Regions from separate parts of the Roseibium sp. JB4-4 genome, predicted to be linked through region 1. Evidence: predicted binding sites of a transcription regulator. Region 1 holds the regulator's gene; each other region holds the start of a gene.
The links. The regulator PhoB, encoded in region 1, activates phosphate uptake and scavenging genes when phosphate is short. The targets are predictions, from matches to a motif close to TGTCATNNANCTGTCAT.
Positions count from the first base shown of each region.

Region 2: ACZ1HV_RS25610 (bifunctional 2',3'-cyclic-nucleotide 2'-phosphodiesterase/3'-nucleotidase) is a predicted target of PhoB. The motif match lies at 2,390-2,406, and genes of this name have one in related genera.
Region 3: phnC (phosphonate ABC transporter ATP-binding protein) is a predicted target of PhoB. The motif match lies at 3,303-3,319, and genes of this name have one in related genera.
Region 4: ACZ1HV_RS03730 (glycerophosphodiester phosphodiesterase) is a predicted target of PhoB. The motif match lies at 2,830-2,846, and genes of this name have one in related genera.

Region 1 covers NZ_CM146333.1:1,861,059-1,868,266, reverse strand. Annotated here, with positions in the region: partial or broken gene pstC (phosphate ABC transporter permease subunit PstC) at 1-1,112, shown strand, start outside; gene pstA (phosphate ABC transporter permease PstA) at 1,112-2,461, shown strand; gene pstB (phosphate ABC transporter ATP-binding protein PstB) at 2,509-3,270, shown strand; gene phoU (phosphate signaling complex protein PhoU) at 3,305-4,003, shown strand; gene phoB (phosphate regulon transcriptional regulator PhoB) at 4,077-4,775, shown strand; gene ACZ1HV_RS08540 (GcrA family cell cycle regulator) at 4,861-5,397, opposite strand; gene ACZ1HV_RS08535 (aspartate aminotransferase family protein) at 5,840-7,039, shown strand; gene argF (ornithine carbamoyltransferase) at 7,036-7,208, shown strand, end outside.
Region 2 covers NZ_CM146333.1:5,437,732-5,444,939, forward strand. Annotated here, with positions in the region: gene dksA (RNA polymerase-binding protein DksA) at 1-39, shown strand, start outside; gene ACZ1HV_RS25610 (bifunctional 2',3'-cyclic-nucleotide 2'-phosphodiesterase/3'-nucleotidase) at 272-2,254, opposite strand; gene ACZ1HV_RS25615 (lytic murein transglycosylase) at 2,456-3,262, opposite strand; gene flgH (flagellar basal body L-ring protein FlgH) at 3,551-4,300, opposite strand; gene flgA (flagellar basal body P-ring formation chaperone FlgA) at 4,300-5,283, opposite strand; gene flgG (flagellar basal-body rod protein FlgG) at 5,298-6,080, opposite strand; gene flgF (flagellar basal-body rod protein FlgF) at 6,103-6,843, opposite strand; gene ACZ1HV_RS25640 (flagellar basal body-associated FliL family protein) at 7,128-7,208, shown strand, end outside.
Region 3 covers NZ_CM146333.1:1,246,873-1,254,080, reverse strand. Annotated here, with positions in the region: gene ACZ1HV_RS05775 (SpoIIAA family protein) at 1-35, opposite strand, end outside; gene ACZ1HV_RS05770 (HD domain-containing protein) at 164-802, opposite strand; gene ACZ1HV_RS05765 (helix-turn-helix transcriptional regulator) at 852-1,424, opposite strand; gene ACZ1HV_RS05760 (VOC family protein) at 1,464-1,886, opposite strand; gene ACZ1HV_RS05755 (GFA family protein) at 1,883-2,320, opposite strand; gene ACZ1HV_RS05750 (DapH/DapD/GlmU-related protein) at 2,399-3,025, opposite strand; gene phnC (phosphonate ABC transporter ATP-binding protein) at 3,420-4,253, shown strand; gene phnD (phosphonate ABC transporter substrate-binding protein) at 4,311-5,228, shown strand; gene phnE (phosphonate ABC transporter, permease protein PhnE) at 5,302-6,150, shown strand; gene phnE (phosphonate ABC transporter, permease protein PhnE) at 6,162-7,208, shown strand, end outside.
Region 4 covers NZ_CM146333.1:823,744-830,951, forward strand. Annotated here, with positions in the region: gene ACZ1HV_RS03715 (EAL domain-containing protein) at 1-522, opposite strand, end outside; gene ACZ1HV_RS03720 (hypothetical protein) at 504-1,193, shown strand; partial or broken gene ACZ1HV_RS03725 (FecR domain-containing protein) at 1,292-1,810, opposite strand; gene ACZ1HV_RS03730 (glycerophosphodiester phosphodiesterase) at 2,014-2,733, opposite strand; gene ACZ1HV_RS03735 (YceI family protein) at 3,155-3,739, shown strand; gene ACZ1HV_RS03740 (cytochrome b) at 3,793-4,383, shown strand; gene ACZ1HV_RS03745 (YceI family protein) at 4,395-4,952, shown strand; gene ACZ1HV_RS03750 (fumarate hydratase) at 5,096-6,733, shown strand; gene ACZ1HV_RS03755 (L,D-transpeptidase) at 7,200-7,208, shown strand, end outside.

The DNA of each region.
Region 1 (7,208 bases):
CGTGCCGATTTCACCGACATTACAACTCGCCTGAAAGAAGCCGGGCAGATCGTGACATCCGACATCACGCAGCCGGTCATGCGGGCTGCGCAGTCCTATCGGATCATGGTTGCAACCGGCAATCTTTACATGTCGATTGTTGTTGTCCTTATAGCGATTGCGGGTGCGCTTTGGGGGCTGAAGGAAACAAACAAGGATTTCCGCGCACGAAACACGGTGGAAAAGGGGATAAGGGTCATCCTGTTCTCTGCGGCCCTGATCGCCATTCTGACAACCGTGGGGATCGTGCTGTCTCTGGTCTTCAACACGATTGAATTCTTCAGGCTCTATCCGGCTACGGAATTCTTTTTGGCCTGACCTGGTCGCCGAGTTTCTCCGGTCGTGGCGGTTCATCGGAACTTGGTATCATTCCACTGCTTTGGGGCACATTCTATATTTCGATTGTCGCTCTTGTCGTGGCGGTTCCGATCGGCCTCTTTGCAGCAGTCTATCTGTCTGAATATGCCAGTTCGCGGGTTCGCTCTGTTGCCAAGCCGCTTCTTGAGATCCTGGCCGGTATCCCGACCATTGTTTACGGTCTCTTCGCATTGCTGACAGTCGGGCCGCTTCTCTTGTCGGTATTCGGCGACAATGGGCTTGGTATCATGCAAGCCGGAACGGCGGTCATGACAGCGGGTCTCGTGATGGGCATCATGCTGATCCCGTTTGTGAGCTCGCTCTCCGACGATATCATCAATGCAGTTCCCCAGGCGATGCGTGACGGCTCCTACGGTCTTGGCGCAACGAAATCGGAAACGGTAAAGCAGGTCATTCTCCCTGCAGCTCTTCCGGGTATTGTCGGTGCAATCCTGCTCGCTGCCTCGCGTGCAATCGGCGAAACGATGATCGTTGTACTCGGCGCTGGTGCAGCTGCGCGCCTGAGCCTCAATCCTTTCGAAGCCATGACGACGGTGACTGCGAAAATCGTCAGTCAGTTGACCGGCGATGCCGACTTTGCTTCCCCGGTTGCCCTGGTTGCCTTTGCCCTCGGCATGACGCTCTTTGTGGTGACACTTGGACTTAACATCGTCGCACTCTACATCGTGCGCAAGTACCGGGAGCAGTATGACTGATGACCGACGCAACACTTCCTCCCGCAACATCTGAGCCCTCCAGCGCGAAGCCTGCGCAACCGAAGTCTCTTTATGCGATCGATGAACTGACCCGCAAACGGAACGCAGCGGAGAAGCGCTTTCAAGCCTACGGGATAGGGGCGATTGGAATAGGCCTGTTTTTCCTCGTTGTCCTGGCCATTGCCATCATTTCCGAGGGCATTCCCGCCTTCACCAAGACGATTGTCGAGGTGGAGTTCACGCTGACACAGGAGCAGTATGACGAAGCCGAGGGCCAGCTCTTCAAGACCAAGGCCTACGAGCAGATCTTTATCGGCGCGCTGCAAGGTCAGCTTGAGGAAAAGGGCCTCGACGTTCCGTTCGACGCCAGCACGATTGAACGCATCGTCGGCAAGCCTGGTGGCGACATCAGGTCGTTTTTCAAGGCGGATGAGAGCCAGCTTGGACAGCCCGTTTCGTTCGAGTTGGCAGCTTCCTCCCGCGTGGACGGATACATCAACGGACGCGTGACACGCGAGAACATGACCGACAGCCGTTTCTTGCAAAAAACGGATCTGGATCTCGTCGACATTCTGGTTGAAGCCAGTATCATTAGGTCTGTCTTCAACTGGAGCTTCATAACCGGAGCAGATTCTGGCGTTGACAATCCGGGAGGTGCCGGCATCGGTGCATCGGTGATTGGCTCCTTCTTCATGATGCTGGTGGTTCTGTTTCTGTCGCTCCCCATTGGCGTGGCTGCCTCCATCTACCTTGAAGAGTTCGCACCGCAGAACAAGTTCACTGATCTGATCGAGGTGAACATTTCGAACCTGGCTGCCGTTCCTTCCATTGTGTTCGGTATCCTGGGTCTGGCCGTCTTCATCCAGTTCATGCATTTGCCGCAATCAGCACCGCTGGTCGGCGGCCTTGTTCTGACACTGATGACGCTCCCCACGATCATTATCTCGACACGTGCCTCGCTGAAGGCGGTACCTCCGAGCATTCGCGACGCGGCACTTGGTGTGGGCGCGTCGAAAATGCAGGCGATCTTCCATCACGTCTTGCCACTTGCGATGCCGGGTATTCTGACAGGCACCATTATTGGTCTGGCACAGGCGCTGGGTGAAACTGCACCTCTGCTTCTGATCGGTATGGTCGGCTTTGTAGCGCGCGGATATCCGGACGGCTTCGTTTCGGGTTTCCTTGACCCGAACTCTGCCATGCCGGCGCAGATCTACACCTGGGCAGCCAGGGCGGACTACGCATTCTACGAAAAAGCCTGGGGCGGTATCATCGTCCTGCTGATCTTCCTGCTCACAATGAACATTCTCGCGATCATCCTGCGCCGCAGGTTTGAACGCCGCTGGTGAGGATTGATGCGATGAACGAGATGCCGAACATTGAACAGGCGATTAAAATGACCGATAGCAAAATCTCTGCAAACAAGGTTCAGGTCTATTACGGCGACAACCAGGCCATCAAGGACGTGGACATTGAAATCCAGCCACGTTCGGTGACGGCCTTTATCGGCCCATCAGGTTGTGGCAAGTCGACGTTTCTGCGGACTATCAATCGTATGAACGACACCATCGACATTTGCCGAGTCGAAGGCTCGATCAAGATTGACGGCGAAGACATCTACGATCCCAAGGTCGATCCGGTGCAGTTGCGCGCCAAGGTCGGCATGGTGTTCCAGAAACCGAACCCGTTTCCGAAGTCGATTTATGACAACATCGCCTACGGTCCGCGCATTCATGGTCTGGCAAAAAACAAGTCAGAACTCGATGACATCGTCTCTTCCAGCCTGCAAAAGGCAGGTCTCTGGGAAGAGGTGAAGAACCGGCTGGATGAGCCCGGAACCGGCATGTCCGGCGGTCAGCAGCAGCGTCTATGTATTGCCCGGGCGATTGCCGTCAGTCCTGAAGTGATCCTCATGGACGAGCCGTGTTCGGCTTTGGATCCGATTGCGACCGCGAAGGTGGAAGAGCTGATCGACGAACTGCGCGAGAACTATACGATCGTGATTGTGACGCACTCCATGCAGCAGGCAGCGCGTGTGTCCCAGCGTACGGCGTTCTTCCACCTTGGCATTCTGGTTGAAGAGGGTCCGACACAGGACATCTTCACAAACCCGAAAGACAAGCGTACTCAGGATTATATAACTGGCCGCTTCGGCTAAGAAATTCTTTCGAGATTACTAAAGAGGACAAAGTATGTCTGAACATACAGTCTCTGCCTATGACGAAGAACTGACAGAAATGGCTGGCAAGGTCGCTGAAATGGGCGGCTTGGCCGAAAAGGCTTTCGCCGATGCCGTTTCTGCTCTGGTGTCACGGGACCTGGAATTGGCCAAAACCACCATTGCCCAGGATGAACGGCTTGATACGTTGCATCAGGAAGTGGAAGCAAAGCTGATCGAAATGATCGCGCGCCGTCAGCCCATGGGTCAGGACCTGCGGGAAATTACGGCCGCCACGCGTATCGCCAATGATCTGGAACGCGTTGGCGACCTGGCCAAGAACGTTGCAAAACGCGCCATTGCAATCGACAACAGCCTCGGTTCCAAAAAGCTTGCGATAGGTGTCGAGCACATGACCGAGCTTGCGCTGAACCAGCTGAAGCAGGTCCTGGACGCCTATACCCGCAAGGACCCGGAAGCCGCGAAACGCGTGCAGGAAGCCGATGCGGAAGTGGACGCAATCTATACATCGCTGTTCCGCGAGCTGCTGACCTACATGATGGAAGATCCAAGGGTTATCACGCAGTGTGTCCATCTCCTTTTCTGCGCAAAGAACATTGAACGCATTGGTGATCACGCGACCAACATTGCTGAAAACGTCTTTTACATGGTGACCGGTGACCGGCTGCCGGAAGAACGGACCAAGCTGGACGAAACCACCAGCGTTTCTTAGTCGCCGAACGAACTTGCGGAAAAATGATCCAGCCGGCGCGGCTGCGCCTGCTGCATGACATGGAGCGAGATGTATGCCGAAGGTGCTCATCGTTGAAGACGAAGAACCGCTTAGTCTTCTGTTGAGATACAATCTGGAAGCCGAAGGATACACGGTTGAATCGTGTATTCGTGGCGATGAGGCAGAAATTCGGTTGCGGGAAAGCGTGCCGGACCTTTTGCTGCTCGACTGGATGCTTCCGGGCCTGTCTGGGATCGAGTTGTGTCGGCGCTTGAGAGCCAGGGAAGACACCGAGCGATTGCCCGTCATTATGCTGACGGCGCGCGGTGAAGAGGCAGAGCGTATCAGAGGACTGTCGACAGGGGCGGACGACTATGTGGTCAAACCGTTTTCCGTACCTGAATTGATGGCGCGGGTCCGCGCAATCTTGCGCCGGGCAAGTCCTGAAGTTGTGTCTACAATGCTCCGGTCCGGAGATATCGAACTGGACCGTGAAACGCACAGGGTTCGCAGGAATGCGAAAGAAGTCCACCTTGGGCCGACGGAATTCCGTCTGCTGGAATTTCTCATGACCTCACCCGGACGGGTTTTCTCGCGTGAGCAACTGCTTGACGGTGTTTGGGGGCATGATGTCTATGTCGACGAGCGGACCGTTGATGTTCACGTTGGCCGCCTCCGCAAGGCTCTGAATAAGGGCAAGGCAAGAGACCCGATCCGAACGGTCCGCGGTGCCGGCTATGCATTCAACGATCAGTTTTCGGTGGTTGCATGATGAAGTGACGAATTCCAGGTGCAAAAATCACAACAAAAAAGCCCGCCAATCTGGCGGGCTTTGCATTTTTGCTGCTGCTTGACCGCTATCCTGCGCGGGCGATCACTTTGCGATCACGGCGGCGGTCTGCAACCGGTTGATAGGCGATTTTACAATGGTGCGCGCAGTAGGGAACACCTGCGTCGGATTGGCGGCCGCAGAAGTAAAAGTCATCGGTTGCCGGATCGCCAATCGGCCATTTGCATGTCCGTTCGGTCAGGGTCAGGATCGACGCGCGTTCGGAAATCGGGATCAGCTCTGCGATCGGCTCAAGGTCAGGCTCTGCTTCGACGATGGGTGTTGGTGCAATGTCGGCCTTCAGCGCCGTCGCCCCAATAGTCTGTGGTTGAGGTGTCGGTTTTTTGGGTGCCGAAGTCCCGGCTGCGGGCGCGCTTGTGCGCGGACGACGAGGTTTGCTGCTGGACGAGGAGGACTTTGCGCGACCTGACAATCCAAGTCGGTGTACTTTGCCGATGACGGCGTTCCGGGTTACGCCACCCAGCTCACCCGCAATCTGACTTGCACTCAAGCCATCGCTCCAAAGCTTTTTGAGAAGCTCAACCCGTTCGTCTGTCCAACTCATTGCCGCACCTTTTCATTTGACCGTTTTGCCGGCCATTAACCCCGTGCTTGGCATGCGCAGGCACGCCTGATATGGCATATCTAGTGCCTAAGAATGATTAGCCCCACGAGATCTCGTGTTTGAATATCAAGAGGTTACAATAACGTTAATTTGTCAGGCAACCATTCGCCCAAAACCAATTGGGGATGAAGCGACTTTTCCCCAAGTATGGCGAGACCCTTGAGACTTTTGCTGAATCTGCGCTCAGGGGCTGCAGGTTGCGGCGAAGCGCCATTTCCATTGACAGGCCTTGGGGCCGGGGGTGTATAAGAAAACCGCAGCGTGCCGCCTCTTCGGGGCGGCATGTTGCATTTTGGCCTGACACAGTAACTGTGACATCGTTGCTCCTGTCGGGCGCGAACGTCACCTTCGTGCAGGCGTTCTTAAGGAGACAAAAGAGGTTATGTCCAAGACTGCATTATTCGGTAACTACGCAAGATCGAACCTGTCGTTTGATCATGGGGAAGGTGTCTGGCTTGTTACGAAAGACGGCCGACGATTCCTCGATTGCGGTTCCGGTATTGCTGTCAATTCCATCGGGCATAGCCATCCGCACCTGGTGTCGGCGCTACAGGAGCAGGCCGCAAAACTGTGGCACGTGTCCAACCTTCATCAGATACCGGAGGGTGAGCGCCTTGCGCAGCGCCTTTGCGACGCTTCTTTTGCCGAAAAGGTGCTTTTTGTGAATTCCGGCGCTGAAGCGATGGAAGCCGCCATCAAGTGCGCGCGCAGGTACCATTTCGACAAAGGACAGCCGGAACGCTACCATATCGTCACGTTCGAGGGAGCGTTCCACGGCCGGACACTGGGGACCATCGCCGCGGGCGGCCAAGCCAAATATCTGGAAGGATTTGGCCCGAAGGCACCGGGTTTCGATCAAGTGCCTGCAAACGATCTGGATGCTCTCAAGGAGGCTCTCGGACCGCAGACGGCGGCGATTGCGCTTGAACCTGTCCAGGGTGAGGGCGGTATTCGGGAGATCCCGACGGACTTCCTGCGTGCCGTGCGCCAGCTGTGTGACGATCAAGGTATCTTGTTGATCCTGGACGAAATCCAGACAGGCGTCGGGCGCACGGGCAAATTTTTTGCTCATGAGTGGAGCGGCATTGAGCCGGACATCATGGCTGTTGCCAAAGGCATCGGCGGCGGGTTCCCGATGGGTGCCTGTCTTGCGACCGCGGACTGCGCGGAAGCGCTAGCACCGGGAACGCATGGAACGACTTTCGGCGGCAACCCTCTCGCTATGTCGGTCGGCAACGCTGTCCTGGACGTCGTGCTTGGTGACGGCTTTCTGGAAGATGTCCGACACAAAGGGCTCCATCTCAAGCAGAAGCTTGCGGGCCTCGTGGACAGTCATCCCAAAGTGCTGGATCAGGTGCGAGGCAACGGTCTGATGTTGGGCATACGGTGTGTTGTGCCCGTTGGTGAATATGTGGGTGCCGCGCGCGAAGCGGGCTTGCTGGCGGTGCCTGCGGGCGACAACGTGGTGCGCATCATGCCGCCGCTCACAATTAGCGAAGATGAAATCTCAATTGCCGTAGAGCGCCTTGAAGAGGCCGCGCTGGCGATCGAAGCGAAACTGGTGGAAGGAGCGGCAGAATGACCGCGAACGGAAGCTACCGGAACTTTCTGGATCTGACTCAATTTGAAGGCGACGAACTGCGCGCCATTCTCGACACCGGTCTCAAGATCAAGTCCAGCCGCAACGGTGTACGCCGCGGCGAAGGTCCGCTTGCGGGCAAGGTGCTGGCCATGATCTTCGAACAACCCTC
Region 2 (7,208 bases), 2.3 Mb from region 1:
GCGCATGAACGCCGGGAAAAAGTCTATCGCGACGACTGAATTCCGGAAAACGGCCGATCCGCCGATACACAAGGCGGATCCGAAAGACTTTCAGAACCTTCCCTATACGGGAAGGTTTTTTTGTTCTGATACCTGAAAGTCAGATCTATTACCGGTGACAACTGAAACTGCTCAACCCACCGAGAAGCTCGGACGGGCCTCGAAGCCCGCCCAAGTGGTCTGATGACATCTTGCTCAGAAACTGAGAGAGCAAACCATCAACTCTCCAATGTCAGAGTTTGATCCGATATTGTGCGAAACCGTCTGTTCCGTCACCGGCAGGCTCAATGCTGACACCTTCAACGGACCCGGCATGCTCGGTACCGCGCGGGCCGGTCTCAAACAGAACCGTGGTGTCCGGTACCGGTTTGAACGACCAGTTTGCGTCTGCGGATGGGTTGATTGTGCCTTGTTCGACGATAAAGCGTACGAGAACGTCCCGGTTGGTATCCGGTCCGACGAAAACAACAACCTCGTCACTGATGCCAGGGAAGTTCCCGCCACCGCCGGCCCGGTAGTTGTTGGTGGCGACAACGAATGTGTCGTCAAGTTTGAGCGGTTCACCATTGAATTCAATCTTGACGATGCGGTTGGCGTCCGGATTGATCAGTTCACCATTCGGGTCGTATTTCGATGGTTGGGTGAGGTCGATTTCGTAGGTGATGCCGTCAATGACGTCGAAATTGTAACTCGGAAACTCCGGATTGATCAGCGGCTGATCTTTACCGCCTTCCTCTATTTTCTGGAATATCCCTGCAGATCTTTCGAGCCATTCCTTGACCGTGCTGCCTTTGATCGCAACTGCGCGCACCGTATTCGGATAGAGATAAAGGTCCGCGACATTCTTGATCGCAACATCACCGACGGGAACATCGGTGTAATAGTCCGGACCTCCGCGACCCCCGGCCTTGAAGGGAGCTGCTGCGGAGAGGATGGGCAGGCCTTCCCACTCCGTGCCTTTCATCATCTGGTCAATGTACCAGGTCTGGGCTTGCGAAACGATCTGGACACTCGGGTCATCGGCAACGAGCGCAAAATACGAGTGAAGCGGTGCAGATGTCTTACCGACAGGGCGCCGCACATAGGCAAGGGTTGCTTCATGATCTTCCTTGACGGCGTCGAGGACATCCTGCTGGCTCTCCACCAAGGGCGTGACCTTGCGCCCTTCCTTTTCGTAGATCGGGCGTGCTTCCGTCATGAAGTTGGCGATCCGCCACCCATTGCCGTCCCGTTCGACCATCAGATCGATGACGCCAAGGTGCGAGCCCCAGAAGCCACCCATTGCGGCCGGTTTTCCGAAGAGCGTCCCTTTTTCAAAGTCGACGCCCGGGAGACCTTCGTAGTCAGGACCCGGGAAAACGCGGTGATGATGACCCGTGAAGACCGCGTCAATTCCGTCAACCGCAGCAAGGTGCAGAGACGCATTTTCCATGCCTTCGGAATAATCGGTTGCGTCAATGCCCGAGTGGGAAAGGGCAATGACAAGGTCGCAGCCCTGTTCACGCATTTCCGGAACGAATGCCTTTGCCGTGTCGACAATGTCGCGTGCGTTGGCATTTCCCTCAAGATGGCGCCTGTCCCAGTTCATGATCTGTGGGGGAACGAAGCCGATGAAACCGATCCTGATCGGGTAGGACTGACCTGAGCCGTCGGTAACTTCCTTTTCGACGATCACATAGGGTTTCAGGAACAGGTCGTCGCCACGCGCATTTGAGGCAAGTGTTGTACCCTTGACCAGGTTGGCACAGACAACCGGGAAATTTGCGCCATTCAGGACTTTCATCATGAAGTCCAGGCCATAGTTGAATTCATGGTTGCCGAGCGCAGCCGCATCAAAATCAAGGACATTCATTCCCTTGATCACCGGATGCATGTCGCCTTCGCGCATGCCGCGCTCATAGGCTACAAAATCGCCCATGGGGTTGCCTTGAAGAAAATCGCCATTGTCGACCAGGACGGAGTTGGTTGCCTCGTCGCGGATTTGCCGGATCAATGTGGCTGTTCGTGCCAGTCCTGCCGTGTCGATGGGACGGTCGCTGTAATAGTCATAGGGAAAAACATGAACGTGGAGATCTGTCGTCTCCATCAGGCGAATATGGGCAGTACCTTCCTTGGCCAGCACGGAATAAGGATGAAGTGCAGCGGAGAAGCCCGTTGCCGCTGCACCCATAAGTAATGTGCGGCGGGATAAGGATAGATCTTTGATGCTGGACATCTGGAGGCTCCTAGTCGGCTTTCAGGCCGGTCTTTTGATTCAATACGACTGATACAACGGCAGAAACCGGGGTAATTCTCCCTTGCAAGGAACAAATGACCCAGCTTCTGTCCGCCCCGGTTTTGCGCTGCCGGAGTTACAACTTTATGACGGCAAAACTGCGACTGTCACTCGCGAATTGGCCGGATGCAAATGATCAGGTCAACTGCCGATCTTTTCCGCCATAACCGAGATCGTCTGAACGTAGACGCTGGCTTTGTTCCACTTCTTCAGAACCCGGTAGTTCGCGGTTCCCGGTCCCCACGGTTGCCCGCGGCGCCAGCCGTGTTTTTGAAGGTAATTGGCTGTGGAAGCCAGTACATCGGGTATTGAGCGAACGAGGTCCCGCTTGCCATTTCGGTCCCAGTCGACCGCATATTTCATGTATGAAGAGGCGAGAAACTGTGTCTGACCGATTTCGCCGGCCCAGGCGCCTTTCATTTCGGCGGGCGTCATGTCGCGGCGTTGGACAATCATCAAAGCGTTGACAAGCTCATTCGTGAAGAACTTGGAACGCCTGCAATCGTAAGCAAGAGTTGCCAGGGAACGCAGGACCGACATGTTTCCGGAGAAGCTGCCATAGTTGGTTTCCAGTCCCCAGATCGCCAGGATCACTGGTGCCGGGACGCCGTATTTGCGCTCAATACCTTTGAAGATTCGGGCATAGGTTTTGCCCAGTTTCTGCCCGCGTTTGATCATCGCATTGTTGACCCGCTTGGCATAAAACTGCTGGAAGCTCAGCTTGAACGACTTCTGATTCCGGTCTAACCGGACGACCTTCTTGTTGTAGGTGAGGCCTTGAAGCGCCTTCTTCACAACGCGCTCTTTCAGGCCATAGCTTGAAGAGTTTGCGATAAAGGACTGTTTCCAGGCTTCGTAGCCGCCCGGCCCATTGCCACAGGTGGCGCTCAAGGCTGGTGTGACGCTCATGAAAAAGACTGCAAAGAGAGAGAGTAGAGCAATGCGCATGGGGACCCCGTCGAGCCGATAATTTTATGGTCTTAGTGTAGCTGAAATTGGCTTCACGTCATCCCGACAATCGGGCGAAAGCGATCACATCATTTTTGTTTCCGGCAGAATGCGCGGGCTGTCAAACTTTGTCAGGCAGTTAGGGCCTAAATCGCCACTGAGCGGGAAAGACGAGAACGGGCATGGCGCTCAGGGAGCGAGACGCCATGCCCGTCATCAGCCGTTATCTGCAACGCTTCTAGAACACGTCACCGACAAACGGCCGGGGGACTGAAGAAGCGATCAGCTCTAGAACGGCAACAAAATGTCCAGGACCTGGTTGCCGACGCGCGGCTGTTGAACCGTCGTGATCTGGCCGCGTCCACCATAGCCAATGCGGGCTTCTGCAATTTGTTCGCTGGCAATGCGGTTGTTTGCGGTGATGTCTTCCGGTCTGACAATACCGGCCACGATCAACTCACGAACCTCAAAGTTGACCCTGACTTCCTGTCGGCCTTCGATTACCAGATTGCCGTTCGGCAGAACCTGGGTCACGACAGCTGCGATTGTTGTCTCAAGAGTTTCTTCTCTGTCGACGCTGCCTTGACCCTGGAAGTTGGAGTTGCTGTTGACGTTCGCGAGATCGCTTGCAGCAGTACTCGCGGGCATAAAGATTGTGTCGATTGCCGTGCCAAGGGCGCCTCCAACACCGGCGCCACTGGCTTCTGTGCGGCTGCGCTGAGTCTCGTTGTCGATCTGGGCCTCGTCGTCGATGGTGACAACGACTGTAAGAATGTCGCCGACCTGGTTCGCACGCTGGTCCTTGAAGAACGCCCGGCTGCCGGATTGCCACAAGGAATTTGGATTGTAGTGGGCTTGCTGCGGCTCAGGCATCGGCATTTGCACGGGCCGATAGCCGGGTTGTGTTGTCGGGTCCTGAATGGCGTTCAGCGAAGGTTGCTTGCCAACTTCGGCAAGCTGATCTGCTGTGCTGCAACCTGCGGCAAGGGCGGCGAGAGCAATGCCCGCCAGCATTTTTTTATTTGAAGTGCTCAACATCAATTGGTCTCGCTGTTCAGGCTTGCAATGATGGGATTGGCAGCATGCACGCGTACGTGGCCGCGTGACGTGATGGTTGCTGGGATAATTCGCCGTGATTGCAGGTTCATCACATCGATCACGTCGCCTTTGGCACCTTCATCGATGGCCTTGGCCCTAGACGTCAGCTTCATGCCCGACATTTCGAACGTCACGGTGACTTTCTCGCCTCTGTCCACGAGGATCGGACGCTGAAAGTTTCTCCGGGCCAGGGGCACGTTGGCGCGCAGGTTAACACGTGCCGCCATCCCGATGATGCTGCCTGCATCAATCAGTGCGCCCGTCGGCACTTTCGTGCGTGCCATGCGAATTGTGACCAGGTCCTCTTCCCTGAGAATATCTTCCCGCTGCAACGGCTGGGCAAGGGCGGCCACATGGACCATCTCGGTTGCGGTACCTAGAAGGATCAAAGGTTCGGTGCCGTGTTCCACGGCCACAGTTGCGCGAAGCTTGAAGTGACCGGTGCTCTGCGACCAGTCGAAGCCGTCAACGCGAACCGGATCCTGCACTTTCGGGTCAGCAAGGATACGATCCGGCGCCTGGGTCAGTTTGATCTCCAGGTTTTTCGGATCGACACCGGCGCTCCGCGCTGCAAGAGCAGAGCGAACGAGGCCGGACAGCTGGTCTCGGTTCAATGTGGTTGCGCCTCTATGCACGGCGACGGTGCGCAAGCCATCGGTTCCTGCTTGATCCAGACCGGCGGCACGGGCGCGATCAGCGACCTGCTGAGCCGGTACGTTGCCTGATGTTCCCATATCGGGAGACCGGAACAGCGGTTTGGATGCCAAACGACCTGCATTTGAATAGAAATCGCCAACTGTCACGATCTCCGACAATGTCATGACTTGCGAGCGCAACACCGGACGGTCGTCCGCAATGGATGCAGAGCCGGTAATCGCCACCAGTAGAAAGCTGCCGATGGCCTGTTTCAGATATTTCATCATATCAGCCATCCCACTTAACGGAGGTTCGTGGTGGTGGAGTACATTTCGTCAGCGGCCTGGATGATCTGCGAATTCATCTCATAAGCGCGCTGGGCGGAGATCAGATCGGCAATTTCTGTAACGGCGTCGACATTGGCCATCTCAAGAAAATATTGCTGAACGCTGCCGAAACCCTGATCGCCAGGATTTCCGTTCACTGCGGCGCCACTGGCGTCTGTTTCAAGGAACAGGTTGTCACCGATGGCTTCCAGACCGGCCTTGTTGACGAACCGCGCCAACTGAAGCTGACCAAGCTGAACCGTGTTGCCGCCCTGGTCGACACCTTGCACGACGCCTGTGTTGGAAATCGTGATGTCCTGAGTGTTTTCCGGAATTGTGATGCCGGGATTGATCGTATAGCCATCGACGGTAACCAGCTGCCCGTTTGCGTCCCGCTCAAATGAGCCGTCGCGCGAGAAGGCGGTCGTACCGTCCGGAAGATCGATCTGGAAGAAGCCTTCTCCGCGGATGGCGACGTCCAGTTCCTTGCTGGTCTGTTCGAGGGAACCCTGGGACATGATACGCGCAGTTGAGGCCAGTTTCACGCCGGACCCGATCTGAATGCCGGTCGGAACGATTGTGCCTGCTTCTGAAGTCTCCGTCCCCATGCGGCGAAGATTTTGGTAGAGAAGGTCCTGAAAGTCGGCCCGTTGTTTCTTGAAGCCGGTCGTGCGCATGTTGGCGACGTTGTTCGAGATGACCTCGACGTTCAGTTCCTGGGCTTTCATGCCCGTTGCTGCAATATGGAGTGCTTTCATTGTTCTGCTTCCCTAAAGCGCGTCAGGCCTGAAATCTGCCGAGTGTGGAAATGGCTTGCTGTCGCAACTCATCGAGGTCTTTGACAACTTTTGAAGTCGCGTTGTAGGCGCGGGTAACTTCGACTAGGCGGGTCACCTCGGTAACGCCGTAGACATTGGAGCTCTCGAAAGCGCCCTGAACCATGCGTGGCGCTAGAACAGGTTCCGGATCTTCACCCTTGAAAAGAGTGTCGCCGATTTTTTCCAGTTCACGCACATCTTCGAAATCAACGACGCGGATCTTGCCGCGGATGCCGAGTTCAGTTGCGATTGTTCCGTCTTTGGTGATCTGTACGCCGCCATCTTCGACGGAGAAGGTGATCGGACCGCCTTCGGTCATGACGGGCTCGCCGCCAGCAGTCACCAGTTGCCCTGTGTCGTCGAGATGGAATGTGCCGCTGCGCGTGTAGGCCTCTGTGCCATCAGGCATCTGCACGACGAAAAAGCCGTCGCTGTTCAAGGCAAGGTCAAAGTCGTTTCCAGTCGTCTTGATCGAGCCAGGTGTGAAATCGGTCCGTGTCGTGAACATATCGACGTAGGATATTGTCTGGTCCGCAGGCTCAAAGGCAGACCCTTCTGCGATCGGCATCAAGTATTCAGTGAAATGCAAGTTCTGCGACTTGAAGCCCGATGTGTTCAGGTTCGCCATGTTGTTGGCGATCACATCAAGATGATTCCGCAGGATCGATTGCCTTGATAAGGCGACTAATTGAGCGTTCTCCATTGTGAACGTATCCCTTCATGCTCCCCGATGAGCCGGCCAAATCTCCCCAGATCTGCGGGCTCGTTAAGGTTAATGCATGAGGCGTGCCAGTTTTTAAATCCTTGGGAAATCTGGGTAAAAGCTGAACGAGGCGGATGCGTGCGGCAAGAGATTCCGGCAGAAATTAACCGCTTGGCAATTTTTGCCCGGTGACTCGCGTTAATGGATTGGTAACCTTTCGTTAACCATTAACTCTTTAGTAATAATTAGACGCGCGCGTGACGCCCGCTGGAGCGGAGTTCCGGATGACTGATGAAAACGCCGCAGCCGAAGACGAAGGCGAGAACGGAGCTGAATCCGCCGGTGGCGGCAAGAAGAAGCTGTTT
Region 3 (7,208 bases), 610 kb from region 1:
ACAGGGCCCAGGCTGCGGGGCAGGATTGAATACATGTCTTTTTTCTCCGGATGTGAGGGTCAATCGATCCTTTCACATGAGCTTAAGGGGCCACAATCCAGTTGTCCAAGCCCCAGAAATGCTTGGGTTCGCTCGCGAAGACTTCCTGTCCTGCAAAGTCCATTCAGGTATCGGATGCCGGTTTTTGCAGATCTTCCATTATCTGGCGTGTGCCTTTATCCACCAAATCTCGAATTTGCCGGGTGAGCGGAGAAAAATCCGTGCGGTCACGACCGTACGTCAGATTGAATTCATAAAAGATCACGTCTCCCGGGGGCATCAGGAGATGCTGAAGCATGGTCTCCAGCTTGTCGAATGCCTTTGCCAATTGTGCCTCGGTGGTCACTGCTGCCGCATATTCCGACCAAAGTGCCATCAAATGGTCGCGCACGTCTTCCGGTAGCGGCGCACAGAGCGTTTCAAAGTCGCGCCGCTCCCGCTCCTGTCTGTCGTCATCCTGCCTTTGGGACGGGGCTGGCACGTCTCCGGAAATAGCTTCGCCCAGGTCATGGATGAGGCAGAGTTTAAGCAGTCTTTGAAAATCGATCCCTTCAAGCTCTCGCTCGAAAATCAGTATCATGAGTGCGAGCCGCCAGGTGTGTTCCGCTGTGCTTTCAGGTCGTTTCTCTCGCGTGGTGCCTGACCGCAACGTGTCTTTCAATTGCTCTGCGGCCTGGAGAAATGACAGAAGACCCGACAGTCGGTCGGTATCCATCCGGGCAAGACTTGATTTTGTGTTGGCTGTGTTGGTTCGATCGGTCATACCCCACAGTTTAGCGCTGTACACCGGTCCCAACGAGAGCCTGAATAATTTATGCAGCTCTGGCCGTTTCTTCTCTGACAAGCCGCGCGAAACTGCCGTCTGACAACTGAAGCCTAGAAATCCGGATCTTGCTTTCCGGAATGGACATTTCCGGAAATACGGCAGCTTCGGTCCAATAGATGATGTCATCGTTGCGCGGTTCGAACCAGCCAAGGTCGGCCAGTTGGTGCTCAACATCGCGAATTTCATCTGTCGCAAAGCGCCAGAGCGGACGGTGGAGAAACTCCGAGACGGGCGCGCGCCATTCCCGCTCCCGTGCAGGCGACATGGCCAGAAGCCGGTGGGTGAGATCGCAGACAAGGTGGACCGGGTCGCTCGACCGGGACACCAAATGCAGAAGCGCATTGTCGGCCGCGCTGTCCGCTCGAGCGCGCAGAAGCGTTGTAATCCTGAGGCAGTCTTCGTGGTTTGGGTGCGATTTACCGCTTTCCCATCGTGAAATTCGGCTTTGAGAAACACCCAGCTCGTGTGCCAAAACGTCTTGTTTGATGCGGTTCAGCACTCGCCAACGACGCAGCGACAAACCCAAGCTGGAAGGAATAACGGCCGGAACGTTTTTCATGCGGCAAAGGTTACAGGCTATCGGCCAGAAAAGGGAGGCCTACTTGCCTTTGTTCTGGTCCCGGTATGCACGGCTGGATACTTGAACGGAGTTTCCATCCGGATCTTTGGCGTTTGAATACGAATAGCCGTCAGCCTTGTGAACGGGACCGAACTTCAACCCCTTCTTGTTGGCCTCTTTGCGAAAGGCCTGCACGTCTTCGACTTCGAAAACAAGTTTGACAGACGCCTGGCCGAGCTTTTGAGCCTTACCGGCCCGGTGAAGCAGCAAGTGCGCTCCCCCATTTTCCGGCACGAGTTCGGTCAATCGGTCCGTTGGAGTTCTCACAACCTTGAAGCCGAAAAAGAATGAATAAAAGCATGCACTGATATCCACGTCGCGCACATAGAGGATGATACGGTTGAGGCTGGCGCCAACTGTGGTTTGGGTGTGTTGCATTGAACCGGGGTCAAGCTCACTCATTTTCTGAGTTCGCCCTGCGTAAAAGCGATCGAAGGGTCTGACGAGTGCTCGACATTGTCGCCTGGCACCGTAACCCAGGCATGTTTTCGATGCTCGTAAACCGAAAAGCGTGGTGACGGAAACTCGGGATCTGCAAATGCTCCCACCGGAATTGCGATGACGCCGGGCCAGCCTTCAATCACGAACGCAAGTGTGGAACCACATTCGGGGCAGAACCGGTAAGTCGCCACATGCTCACTGTCACATTCCCGCTGCCATTCGGAGTAGTCTCCCGAAAGTAACACTCTATCGTCAGGCCAGCGGGCCTGAACAGCGAACACGCTGCCTGTTCTTTTCTGGCATTCGAGGCAATGGCAAGCCGAGATGCGCACCGGATCACCCTCGCATTCGGCGCGCAATTGCCCGCATCGGCAGGTCGCAGTTCGTGTCGCCATCAAGTGCCTCCAATTCAGTTTGCCGTTCACAAAAGCACCGGCAGGGGAGGCATTCAATATGGTTTTTTTCGAAGAGACCTATCGATATTTTTCAATAAAGGCATCTATTGCCAGCTTTCGGAAATCCGGCAAGCGCTGCTTCAGCGTTTCATGGTTCCAGTCCCACCAGGCAATTTCCATCAGAGCGTCGGCCTGGGTCTCCGAAAAACGTCGTTTAATCGGTTTTGCGGCGACGCCGCCTACCACCGTGTAAGGGGGCACATCCTTGGCGACTACGGCACCCGCCGCAATGATGGCACCGGTGCCAACATGAACGCCGGCCAGAACCGTGGCATTGTGACCGATCCAAACATCATGCCCGATGGTGACCCAGTCGTTCTTTCGCCATTCAAAGAATTCGGCATCGTCCTCGCCAAGTCCGTAAGCTGCCGCGCGATAAGTGAAGTGATGTTGTGAAGCACGCCAGGTCGCATGATTGCCGGGATTGATGCGCACGCGGCGTGCAATGGAGCAAAACTTGCCAATGGTTGTCCAAACGACATCTCCTTCTTGAACGATGTAGGAGTAGTCATACATTTGGCTTTCGCGCATTTCTGTCCGCGCCCCAACTTCCGTCCATATGCCGAGTTCGCAATTGGTGACATTCGCTTCGGGATGAACGTTCGGGGCCTCATTCAGGGACTGTTTCTGGGTGGGAGCGGACATTTTATCTCCATCGGCTCAAGGGTGGTTGAGGACCCGGTTTAGTCTTTGCGCAACAGGTCTTGGTGACGGTTTGATGACATTGCCATGACCCTTTTTGTTTTCCTGCTGGCCGATTTTCAAAACTGGACTGATGTTTGCTCAGGGATTTTTCGCTCCGAGCAAACGGTTTCCCCAAAAAGCAGTCACTCTCCGCCAGCGCTGGCCAAAGCACGAAGGGATTGAGCCTATTACGGGTTTTCAGGGAGTTGCGTGTGATTGAGCGTTGATCGATCATGTATGTCATTGATCTGTCATAAATCTTTGACGTTACAGTCAAACAGCTGTCATCCCTTTGTAATGATCCAGTGGCTCTTGTGCGCCGGGCACCACAGGACAAAACCAACAGGGTCGGCGCGTGATTCAGTTTCAGGAAGTTACCAAGACCTTCGGGTCTCGGACCGCTGTCAACAAGGTCAGCTTTAATATCGATGAGCCGCAAATGGTCGGCATCATTGGTCGCTCCGGTGCGGGGAAATCGACCTTGCTTCGCATGATAAACCGGCTGACCCCGGCAACGTCCGGCCATATTCTGTTTGACGGCCGCGACATCCTTGGCCTTCGGGGCGGCATGATGCGCCGTTGGCAGCGTGATTGCGCCATGGTGTTTCAGCAGTTCAATCTGGTTCCGCGTCTTGATGTCTGCACCAATGTAATGCTGGGCCGCCTTAACGGGCACGGTACTTTGAAAAGCCTGTTCAATGTTTTCAGCGCGAGCGATGTGAATACTGCGCTTGCGGCCCTGGACCGTCTGGGCATCGCCCAGGAGGCGACCAAACGGGCTGAAGAACTGTCCGGTGGTCAGCAGCAGCGCGTCGCCATCGCCAGAGCGCTCATGCAAGACCCGTACATGTTTCTGGCTGATGAGCCGATTGCCTCGCTTGATCCCATGAACGCCAAGATTGTCATGGATGCGCTGCGTGAAATCCATGAACGCGACAACAAGATCGTCCTCTGCAATCTGCACACGCTCGACACAGCACGCACCTATTGCGACCGGGTGATCGGTATGCGTGACGGTTTCATTGTGTTCGACGGCAAGCCGGAAGAGCTCACCACGACCGTTGCACGCGAAATCTACGGCGCGGATGAAAGTTTCAACGAGGCAGCGACCTCCACTGCCATCGATGCCGGTAAAGCCGGCGACAAAGAATCCGCTGGAGCGATGACCCCGGCGGCAGCAGCGGTCTGAACCGGCTGCACACCCTTAAACGTCATCAAGATCGAGAACTCTCGGGGAGTGTCCCACATGAAAATCGTTGCTAAAGTTGCTGCGCTTGCTGCAGTCAGCATGATCGCTCTGAATGCATCTGTCGCAGGTGCTGAAGAAATCACCGAATTCCGTATCGGCATCCTGGGTGGCGAAAACGCCTCTGATCGTCTGCGCGCCTATGAGTGCCTTGAGCAGAAAACCGCTGACCTTCTCGGCGTGCCGGTCAAGCTGTTCGCACCGGCTGACTACAATGGCGTTATCGAAGGCCTGCTCGGCGGCAACCTCGACCTGGCCTGGCTCGGCGCTTCCAGCTACGCAAAAGTCTACCTGACCGATCCGGAAGCTGTTGATCCGGTTCTCATCAAGGTCAACGTTGACGGCGGCTACGGTTACTATTCCATCGGTTTTGCCCGCAACGACAGCGAGATCAATTCGCTCGAAGACATGAAGGGCAAGGTTTTCGGCTTTGGTGATCCGAACTCCACTTCCGGTTATTTGATCCCTTCCATCGCCATTCCGCAGGAAGGCTATCCGATGAAGGCTGGCGAATACTTTGGTGACGTCGTCTTTACCGGTGGTCACGAGCAGACCATCGTTGCTGTTTCCAACGGCGACATCGATGCCGGTGTGACCTGGGCCGACGGCCTCGGTGAGTGGGAAGACGGTTACAACTCCGGCGCTCTGCGCAAGGCTTCCGACGCCGGTCTGGTCGACATGACCGAACTGCGTCAGATCTGGCAGTCCCCGGTGATCCCGGAAGGCCCGATCGTTCTGTCCAAGAAACTGCCGGAAGACGTCAAGATCAAGATGACCGGTCTAATCGCGTCCCTGAACTCTATCGACCCGGATTGCGCCTACAACATCGCTGCCGGTGAGACCAAGGGTTTCATGCCGATCACACACGAAGCTTACGTAAATATTGTCGAAGCTCGTAAGGCCAAGAACAAGAACTAAGCGGTTCTTCTGAACCCGAACGCGGGCCGGTTTCCGGCCCGCGTTTTCTATGACTTCCTCGAAGGATCTTGAAATGGCTGTTGCCGCACTCGAACAGGAAATCCTGACACTGCGCAAACGACGCCAGCTTTACTCCCTGATCGGGCTGCTGCTGGTCGTTGCCGTGCTTATGTCCGGTTACTCGAAATCAAACGAGATGAATTCCGGCGGTTTCCTGCAAGGCCTGACGAAGTTCTTTGACTATCCCGGTGAAATTGTCGTCGAGGCCTGGGAAGCCGGACCTGCATTTTTCGGCCTGATCATTCAATTCATTCCCGCAATGCTAGAAACACTCAACATTGCAGCTGTTGCCACTCTGATTGGTGGCGCTATGGCCGTGGTTCTGGCGATGACCTCGACACGCAATGTCGACAGCTGGGGACCGCTCATACCCGTAGTGCGCCGCATGATGGATATTATGCGCGCCTTTCCCGAACTTATCATCGCGCTCTTTTTGATCTTTGTTCTTGGGTCCAGCCCGGTGCCAGCCATGATCGCGGTCGCCTTTCACACGGCCGGCGCGCTGGGCAAGCTTTTCTCCGAGGTCAATGAAAACATCGACCGCAAGCCGATCGAGGGCCTGTCTGCCTGCGGCGCCAACTGGCTGCAGCGCATTCGCTACGCTGTGATGCCTCAGGTGGCCCCCAACTATCTCAGCTACTTCCTGCTGCGCCTTGAAATCAATGTGCGCGCTTCGGCCATTCTTGGCTTTGTCGGTGCAGGTGGCATCGGACAGGAGTTACGCCGGACAATCGGCTGGGGTAAGGGAGCCGGCGACGAGACAGCAGCCATTTTCGTTCTGCTCTTTTTCACGATCATGATGATTGACCAACTGTCCTCTTACCTTCGCGGCAAGCTTGTCGGCGCAGGCCGGGCGCACTGAGGAGGTTGAAGATGGCTTACGACACGTTCAACGAACCGGTTTTTGATCGCAACACGGTGTTTCAGAATGTCCGCCGAAGGGCATGGATTACAGTCGCCGCTCCTGTCGTCGTCTGTCTTTACCTCGTTTACACTTGGTTTGCGTTCGGTGTCCCGCAACTGTTGTCGAAGGCTCAGCCCGAGCGGGCGGCAATCCTGGCGACTGACTCGGTGGCCTACAAAGTTCACGTCACCAAGCTGCTTCGCCGTGACATCATGGAAGTCTCGATAGAAGGTGAACGACGCGCAACGTATGAAATCAACCAGCTACCCGATTGGGTCGAGGTTGAAGGGACAAATGCTTTCGTTGATTTGGGCGAGGGCTATTCGGTCGCTATCACCGGCAAGGTGATGGAATTCGACGTCCCGGACTATGGCGTCATCAAGGTCACTGCCACCAACAGCGGTGTCAACACCGAGCTACCGTCCGGCCCCGTGCCTGAGTGGCTCAGGGACAATCCGAAAAAGTTCGACGCCCGACCAACCCTCGACCGGCGTGTGCAGGTGACTCGAACCAAGATTGAGGTGCACAATTATTTCGGTGGCTGGGAGAATTTTTGGTTTCCGTTCACATCGGAACTGCATGGCATGCCGTTCAGTCAGCTCTGGGCAATCGCCCTGTCGAACGAGCGTCTCGATCCTGCTCAGTCCAACATGTCGTACATCATGCACGAATTCCTGGACAATCCGGACTGGCAGCATGGTGAAGTGTTTATAGCTCTTTTTGAAACCATCATGATGGCGGTGCTCGGCACCTTGACGGCAGCTTTTTTCGGCTTGCCGCTGGCCTTTCTGGCTGCCCGGAATTTCACGCCCTCCAAGATCCTTCGTTTCGGTACTCGCCGGCTGTTCGACTTCCTGCGAGGTATCGACATGCTGATCTGGTCGCTGATCTTCATTCGCGCTTTTGGCCTTGGTCCACTCACAGGTGCTTTGGCTATTGCGTTTACCGACACCGGCTCTCTTGGAAAGCTTTTCTCAGAAGCGCTTGAGAATATCGACAACAAGCAGGTGGAAGGC
Region 4 (7,208 bases), 1.0 Mb from region 1:
GTCATAGCCATAGATGTTTCTCCATATACGGCTGTCGTCTTCAACGGGCACCATGACAACGACGGGCCAGGCAGATTGAAGAAACTCACCGATGGGCCGGTTGATCACCTCACTTTGGTTGACACCGGCTGAAGCGGCCTGACGAAACATTGCTAGGCTGACATTGCCGGCATTTTCAATTGCTTTTGCGAAGAGACGGTCGTCTTCGGCACTGGAAACTGCGCTGAAGTCAATGTCAAAAAGGATATCTGAAGCACCAGAACCTGCGACAACGTCCGTCAATTCTGCAAAAAGACGGCGCGGCAGCGGCCAGACACCGAGCTCATTCAAACTCTTGGCATCAATATCGATGAGGACGATCTGTCCGGTCACCGGACGTTTGTCATGGCTGAACTTTGTTTCCCAAAGGAAACGATCAATAGAGCCGGAAAATCCTGCATAGCGCACGAACGCGGTCGCCGCGATCACCAGGATCGCGATGAGACAGGCGTTCCCGAAACGCTTTGTCTTTTCTGACCACATATTACCTTTGTTACCGCCCACAATTTGCAACGCCGTTTTCGAATGACGGCCAATCTCATCCCTGCCCGATCAATCTCTTTTTCTATTTTTTGCCGTTGCCGTTGCTGTTGCCATTGCCATTTCCGTTGCTGTTACCGGAATTGCCATTGCTGTTGCCATTCCCATTGCCGCTATTACTGGAATTGCCATTGCTGTTGCCATTCCCGTTGCCGCTGTTACCGGAATTGCCATTGCTGTTGCCATTCCCGTTGCCGCTATTACCGGAATTGCCATTGCTGTTGCCATTCCCGTTGCCGCTGTTACCGGAATTACCATTGCTGTTGCCATTCCCGTTGCCGCTGTTACCGGAATTGCCATTGCTGTTGCCATTCCCGTTGCCGCTGTTACCGGAATTGCCGTTGCTGTTGCCGTTCCCGTTGCCGCTGTTACCGGAATTGCCATTGCTGTTGCCATTCCCGTTGCCGCTGTCGCTGGAATTTCCGTTGCCGTTGCCGTTCCCGTTGCCGCTGTTACCGGAATTTCCATTTCCGCTGAAGAAATTACTCAAGAAGCCTCCTCCATTATTTGGAGAGACATCAGCCGAAGGAACATTCTTGGTTTTGGGGGTCTGGAATGAAGGTGCCCGCTTGCGCCCTGGTCGAATAGTAGGCTTTGTCCTGCCACCGACCTGAAGCCCTACTTTTGTAGCCGGCGCACTGGATGCAGACTGTCCTGCGCCAACGTCCGCCCGGTCACCGGATGCAAAATCCTCAACGCCGACCAACCCGCGCTGGACGGAGACCCTTGCGCGTTTGGTATTCACCGAAACGCCGAATTTTGTGCCCTTTACAACTGCGGCAAGAAACGGGGTTTCCACGGTAAAGTGATTCCGTTGCCGCGTTTTCACGTCGACTTCAATATTGCCCTTGCGTTGGAGAAGAGTTGTCTTGGCACCCCGGCTTCGATGTTTTGAGATTGCAAATGTCGTGTTCGGACCGACAGAAATTGTCTCGCTCCCACGCGCAATGAGGGCTCGCGCACCTGGCCGCGTGCCAATTGTGTATCCTTTTTCAAAGACCATTCCGCGTTTCACCCGAAAGGCCTGCACACCGGGAGCAACAAAATAAGCTATTCCGGAGACACGCTTAACAACCCAACCCTGAGCGTTCGCCTCGCCGACCATTAATATGCTGACGACAAAGGTCGCCACAGCCAAGATACGAGACAGTTCCTTGAAAACGGCATCGAAAGTAAAATTTCGAGAATTCGTTTTCCTGCTTCGGTCTTCGATGTGTGTACAGTCAGTCATCTTTGGCCATTTGCTGAATTGGCGATGGCCAGACCGTAACAATAATCCACTTAATCTAAGATGAAAACAGTCGATGAATCTTGTGTATTCATAGCTTATTCACTAATGCAAATAACCAAACCCACAACCGCAAATTAAACGGATAGCATCATCTCAATTTTGAGTTAGCTCCACTTAAGAATTCGCTAATCATTCTCTCACAGCTAGACAGACTCAAGAACTTCTCTCTCAACTTCGCGAAAAATCTCTATGTGATCGATATTCATCTGTTCAATACCGAGGCGGACGGCCTGCTCGAATACGGATCGATCCTGACCCGCATAGAACATTTGGGTCGTAAGACCTGCTTCCCGCGCTTCCTCGACAGAGTCTGCGATCAGGCAATCTTCGTGAAACTCAAGAATGGATGCGCCCTGGGCAACAGCGCGCTCAACAGATCCGACGTGCCCAAAGAGAACCATGCGCCTGAGGTCCGGCACCTTGGCACGAGCCTCAGCCAGGATCGATTGATCGAAGGAAAAGGTCCATGCGTGCTCAAGCATGCCGCGTGCAGCCAGCATGTCTCGCACTTCTGCAGGATCACCTTCCTTGATTTCCACGTAAGTCCCAATGCGCCCCTTACAAGCATCAAGAAAAGCGTCCAATCGCGGAACCCGTTCTCCCGCGAATTCGGAACCGAACCAACTGCCTGCATCAAGCTGATCTATTTCGGCAGACGTCATTTCAGCAAAGCGGCCACTGCCGTTCGTCGTCCGGTCAACGGTCGCATCGTGCATCACATAAAAAATACCATCGCTAGAGGGACGAACATCGAATTCGACAACGTCCGCTCCGAGATCGATGGCCTTTTCCAGAGACGCGAAAGTGTTCTCCGGAGCCACCAAACAAGCGCCTCTATGGGACACAATGACTGCTCGTTTCATGTCTAGTTCTCCTGCGCTCTCGGATCATGGATCTGGAACTTGCCGGTTATTGCCGCCGTCCGCTTGTGACGACCGTCAAAGAGGTGCCTGAATTCCTTGATGAATTGATGACAGATCAAGTCTTCCTTTGTTTTCAATAGCTAACCCATCAAATCTATTCTGGATTGCAACAACCTTTCTCTGCAATCAACTTCACAAGGAGCCCTCGATTCGAGCTGGCACGATTGTCAATCGTTCGCTTGCAAAAGGAAACAGCCAATCCCCTTTACCGCCGTGCATTGCTTCTGAGACCCAAGGGATAACGAATTGTTCATTCAGCTCGAACGGTCAGTCAAATTGCATGCAGCGCAGCAATGACTATCTCAACCCCTAAGCGTTCACAGCCGAACGCTCAAGGAAACACCATTCAAGAGGTTTGAACATGATCCGTTTTGCTGCGTCTGCGTTTGCTTTGTCCCTTCTGGCCGGCACCGCCGTCGCCGAACCTGTCGCCTATGACTTTGATAAATCCCACGCGAACCTCACCTTCTCCTACGACCACCTCGGGTATTCCACGACCGAAGGCCGCTTCGGGTCCTGGAATGGCGTTCTGTTGATCGACAAGGAAACGCCGGCAAATTCATCCATCGAATTCACCATCGATATTGCCAGCATGGACACGTTCTGGGCTGACCGTGATACACACCTGAAGAGTGCCGATTTCTTCGACGCAGAAAAATTTCCGGAAGCTACTTTCAAAAGCACCAACGTCGAGCAGACCGGCGAAAAACAACTGGCCGTCACAGGTGATCTGACCGTCCGAGGCATCACGAAACCAGTCACGCTGACTGTTGACGTAACTTCAATCGGGGAACATCCAATGGCAAAGAAACCAGCGGCCGGTTTTGCCGTCTCGACAGTTGTCAAGCGCTCCGACTTTGGCATGGACAAGTTCGTGCCTTATGTGGGTGATGACATCACGGTGACGTTCCACGCTGAAGTGCTTAAGGCCGAAGCAACGAACTAATATCCCTCGGCTGAGACTGGTGAATGCCGGTCTCAGCTTCACTGGAGCCGCTCATGCTGCGCAATTCCTCCACCGGGTACGGTCTCATTGCCATCTTCTTTCACTGGACAATGGCGCTCCTGATCCTGGGCATGCTCGCATTCGGCCTTTACCTGGATGGATTGCCGCAAACCGAGCAGTCGACGTTTCAGCTCTACCAGTTGCACAAGTCCATAGGGTTCGTTGTATTGGCTCTCGCTGCGATGCGGCTTGTGTGGCGGTTGTTCAATCCCACTCCGAAATTGCCAGAGGGAATGCACCCGCTTGAAAAAGTCGCGGCACACCTTGGCCATGTCGGGCTCTATGTACTCATCTTTGCCATGCCGATCACGGGCTGGTTCATGGTGTCAGCGTCGCCCTGGAACATTCCGACAATCGCCTTCAACGTCCTGCCAATTCCGCATCTACCGGTTCCTGCCGCGCTTGGCAGTCAGGAGGACGCTGAAACCTTCTTCAAGGTACTGCACGAATATGGAGCTTTCCTGCTGATTGCATTGATTGTCGTCCATGTCGCAGCAGCATTGAAACACCATTTCATCGCCAGAGACGACACGTTGAAAAGGATGGTTTCGACAGCCTCCGCGAATTCAGAGAAACAGCTTTAGGACTTATCTTTATGCAACTGAAAAATATGATTTTGTCACTTGGTGCTGTTGTTTCGCTTGGCCTTGTTTCACCCGGTCTTGCTGACACTTGGACGGTCGATCAGGAAAACAGCAAACTGGGATTTGAAGTCCAACAGGGAAGCGGCAAATTGACCGGCCTCTTTGGCATCTGGAAAGCCAGTATTGATTTCGACCCCGCAGCACCGGAAGCCGCTAAAATTTCGGCAGAGATCAATCCGGCCACTGCAACCACCGGCAATGCCCAGTTCGACGGCACCCTGCCCAACCAGGACTGGTTTGACGTTAGCGCCTTTCCGGCAGCGACATTTCAGTCGACTGCGGTGACGCTTGTCGAGGGCAATAGCTACCGGGCTGACGGGACCTTGACGATCAAAGGCATGGAACATCCCGTTGAACTGGATTTCACGCTTGAGATCAATGGAGACACTGCCAAGGCAACAGGGACAGCGACAGTCAATCGACTTTCCTACGCGCTTGGTGCTGGGGTTGGAACCGACACCGTTGGCGACATTGTATCCGTTACGCTTGATCTGACTGCAGCCCGGTAGGGCACGAACCGAAACTTCAGACGAATTGGGAAGGCCGCAGCACTTGGCGTGCGCGGCCTTTTTGCCGTAAGACAGGGCGACTTTAGTTCCAGCGCTTCCGGTTGAGCAAGACCGCAGTAGCAGCCAGATCAGGAAACCGTCCTATGAACGCTCCCGTCACCCCTCCCGACTACCAGCACAGCGCACTTTTCCCTCAAGGAGAAGACAAGACCCCCTATCGCAAGCTCACTTCGGACCATGTCAAGACAGCAGAATTCAATGGCGAAGAGGTTCTGGTTGTCGAAGCGGAAGGGATGAGGCTGCTGGCTGAAGAGGCATTCAAGGATATCAACCACTATCTGCGTCCAGGCCACCTGGAACAATTGCGTAGAATATTGGACGACCCTGAAGCAACTGAGAACGACAAGTTCGTTGCCTTCGACCTATTGAAAAATGCCAACATTTCCTCCCACGGCGTCCTGCCCATGTGCCAGGACACAGGCACTGCCATAGTGATGGGCAAGAAGGGCAGGCGCGTTTGGACGAACGGATCCGACGAATCCGCGCTCGGCGAAGGCGCCCGCGACGCCTATTACAAGAAAAACCTGCGTTATTCGCAGTTGGCGCCGATCTCTATGTTCGAGGAAAAAAATACCAAGAACAACATGCCGGCGCAGATCGAGCTCTATGCCGATGGCGAAGATGCGTACAAATTCCTGTTCATGGCAAAGGGCGGTGGCTCAGCCAACAAGACCTTCCTTTTTCAAGGCACTCCGTCTCTCTTGACCCACGACCGCATGATCGAATTCCTGAAGGAAAAAATCCTGACGCTCGGCACGGCGGCCTGCCCTCCCTATCACCTTGCAATCGTCATCGGTGGCACGTCGGCAGAGATGAACCTCAAGACGGCCAAATATGCATCCGCGCGGTATCTGGACGGCTTGCCAACACAGGGCTCTGATCTCGGCCACGCCTTCCGCGACCTCGAAATGGAAAACGAAATCCACAAACTGACCCAGGCCACCGGTGTCGGCGCTCAGTTCGGCGGAAAATACTTCTGCCATGATGTGCGTGTTATCCGGCTGCCCAGGCACGGAGCCTCATTGCCGATCGGCCTCGCCGTTTCCTGTTCGGCGGACCGGCAGGCTGTCGGAAAAATCACCAAGGACGGTATTTTTCTGGAGCAGCTTGAGATGCATCCTGAAAAATATTTGCCTGAAGTCACGGATGACAACTTGTCGGATCACGTGGTCAAGATCGATCTGACTCGGCCAATGTCCGAAATTCTTGGTGAACTCTCCAGGCATCCGATTAAAACCCGGCTGTCCCTTTCAGGGCCGCTGATCGTTGCGCGTGACCTGGCACATTCCAAGCTGCGCGATCGCCTGGAAAGCGGCGAACCGTTGCCGGACTATTTCAAGAACCACCCGATCTATTATGCAGGTCCTGCCAAAACGCCGGAAGGCATGCCGTCGGGCTCCTTTGGCCCAACAACCGCGGGACGGATGGATGCCTATGTCGATCAATTCCAGGCGGCAGGCGGTTCTATGGTTATGCTGGCAAAAGGCAATCGCTCGGCTCAGGTTCGCCGGGCCTGCCAAGCCCATGGAGGGTTCTATCTCGGTTCAATTGGAGGACCGGCTGCTCGACTGGCGCAGGATTGCATCAAAAAAGTTGAGGTCGTCGAATTCGAAGAGCTCGGAATGGAAGCTGTCTGGAAGATTGAAGTCGAGGACTTCCCTGCCTTCATCGTGGTCGATGACAAGGGCAACGACTTCTTCAAGGAGCTCAACCTGAGTTGACGATTGGCGCTGGGGCAGCAATCGCTGCCCTGCAGCCAGCTTCCGACCACGACTTCACACGCAGAGCAGTCGAACCTTGGCCGCTCAGTGGCGTCATCCGGCACCGGGCAAGGCTACTCAAAAGTGGGTAAAGATCGAATCGACCTGAAAATTCGGGGCAGCGAAACAGGCATTCGACTCTTGTTCGTCAATCGACTTAATTAAAAATCACCGGCGTCTTGTTCTTGAAAAGACACAATAAACAACCTTGACGCGATTTTTGAACCGTGACACACCGCCAAATCCGGAAGACGAGTTGCAATTTCAGCACAATTGATCACAGCAAGGGCACCTCACATCAACGTGAGATTCCATTTTCGCCCTTTTTAGGTCATGATTGTTAATAGTGCGGCAAGGACCTTTTCCTAACGTAACCTTCGACATGAAGCGCTCCTAAGGTGGAGCGAGCGCTGATGGGGGAATTAGAATGAACAGA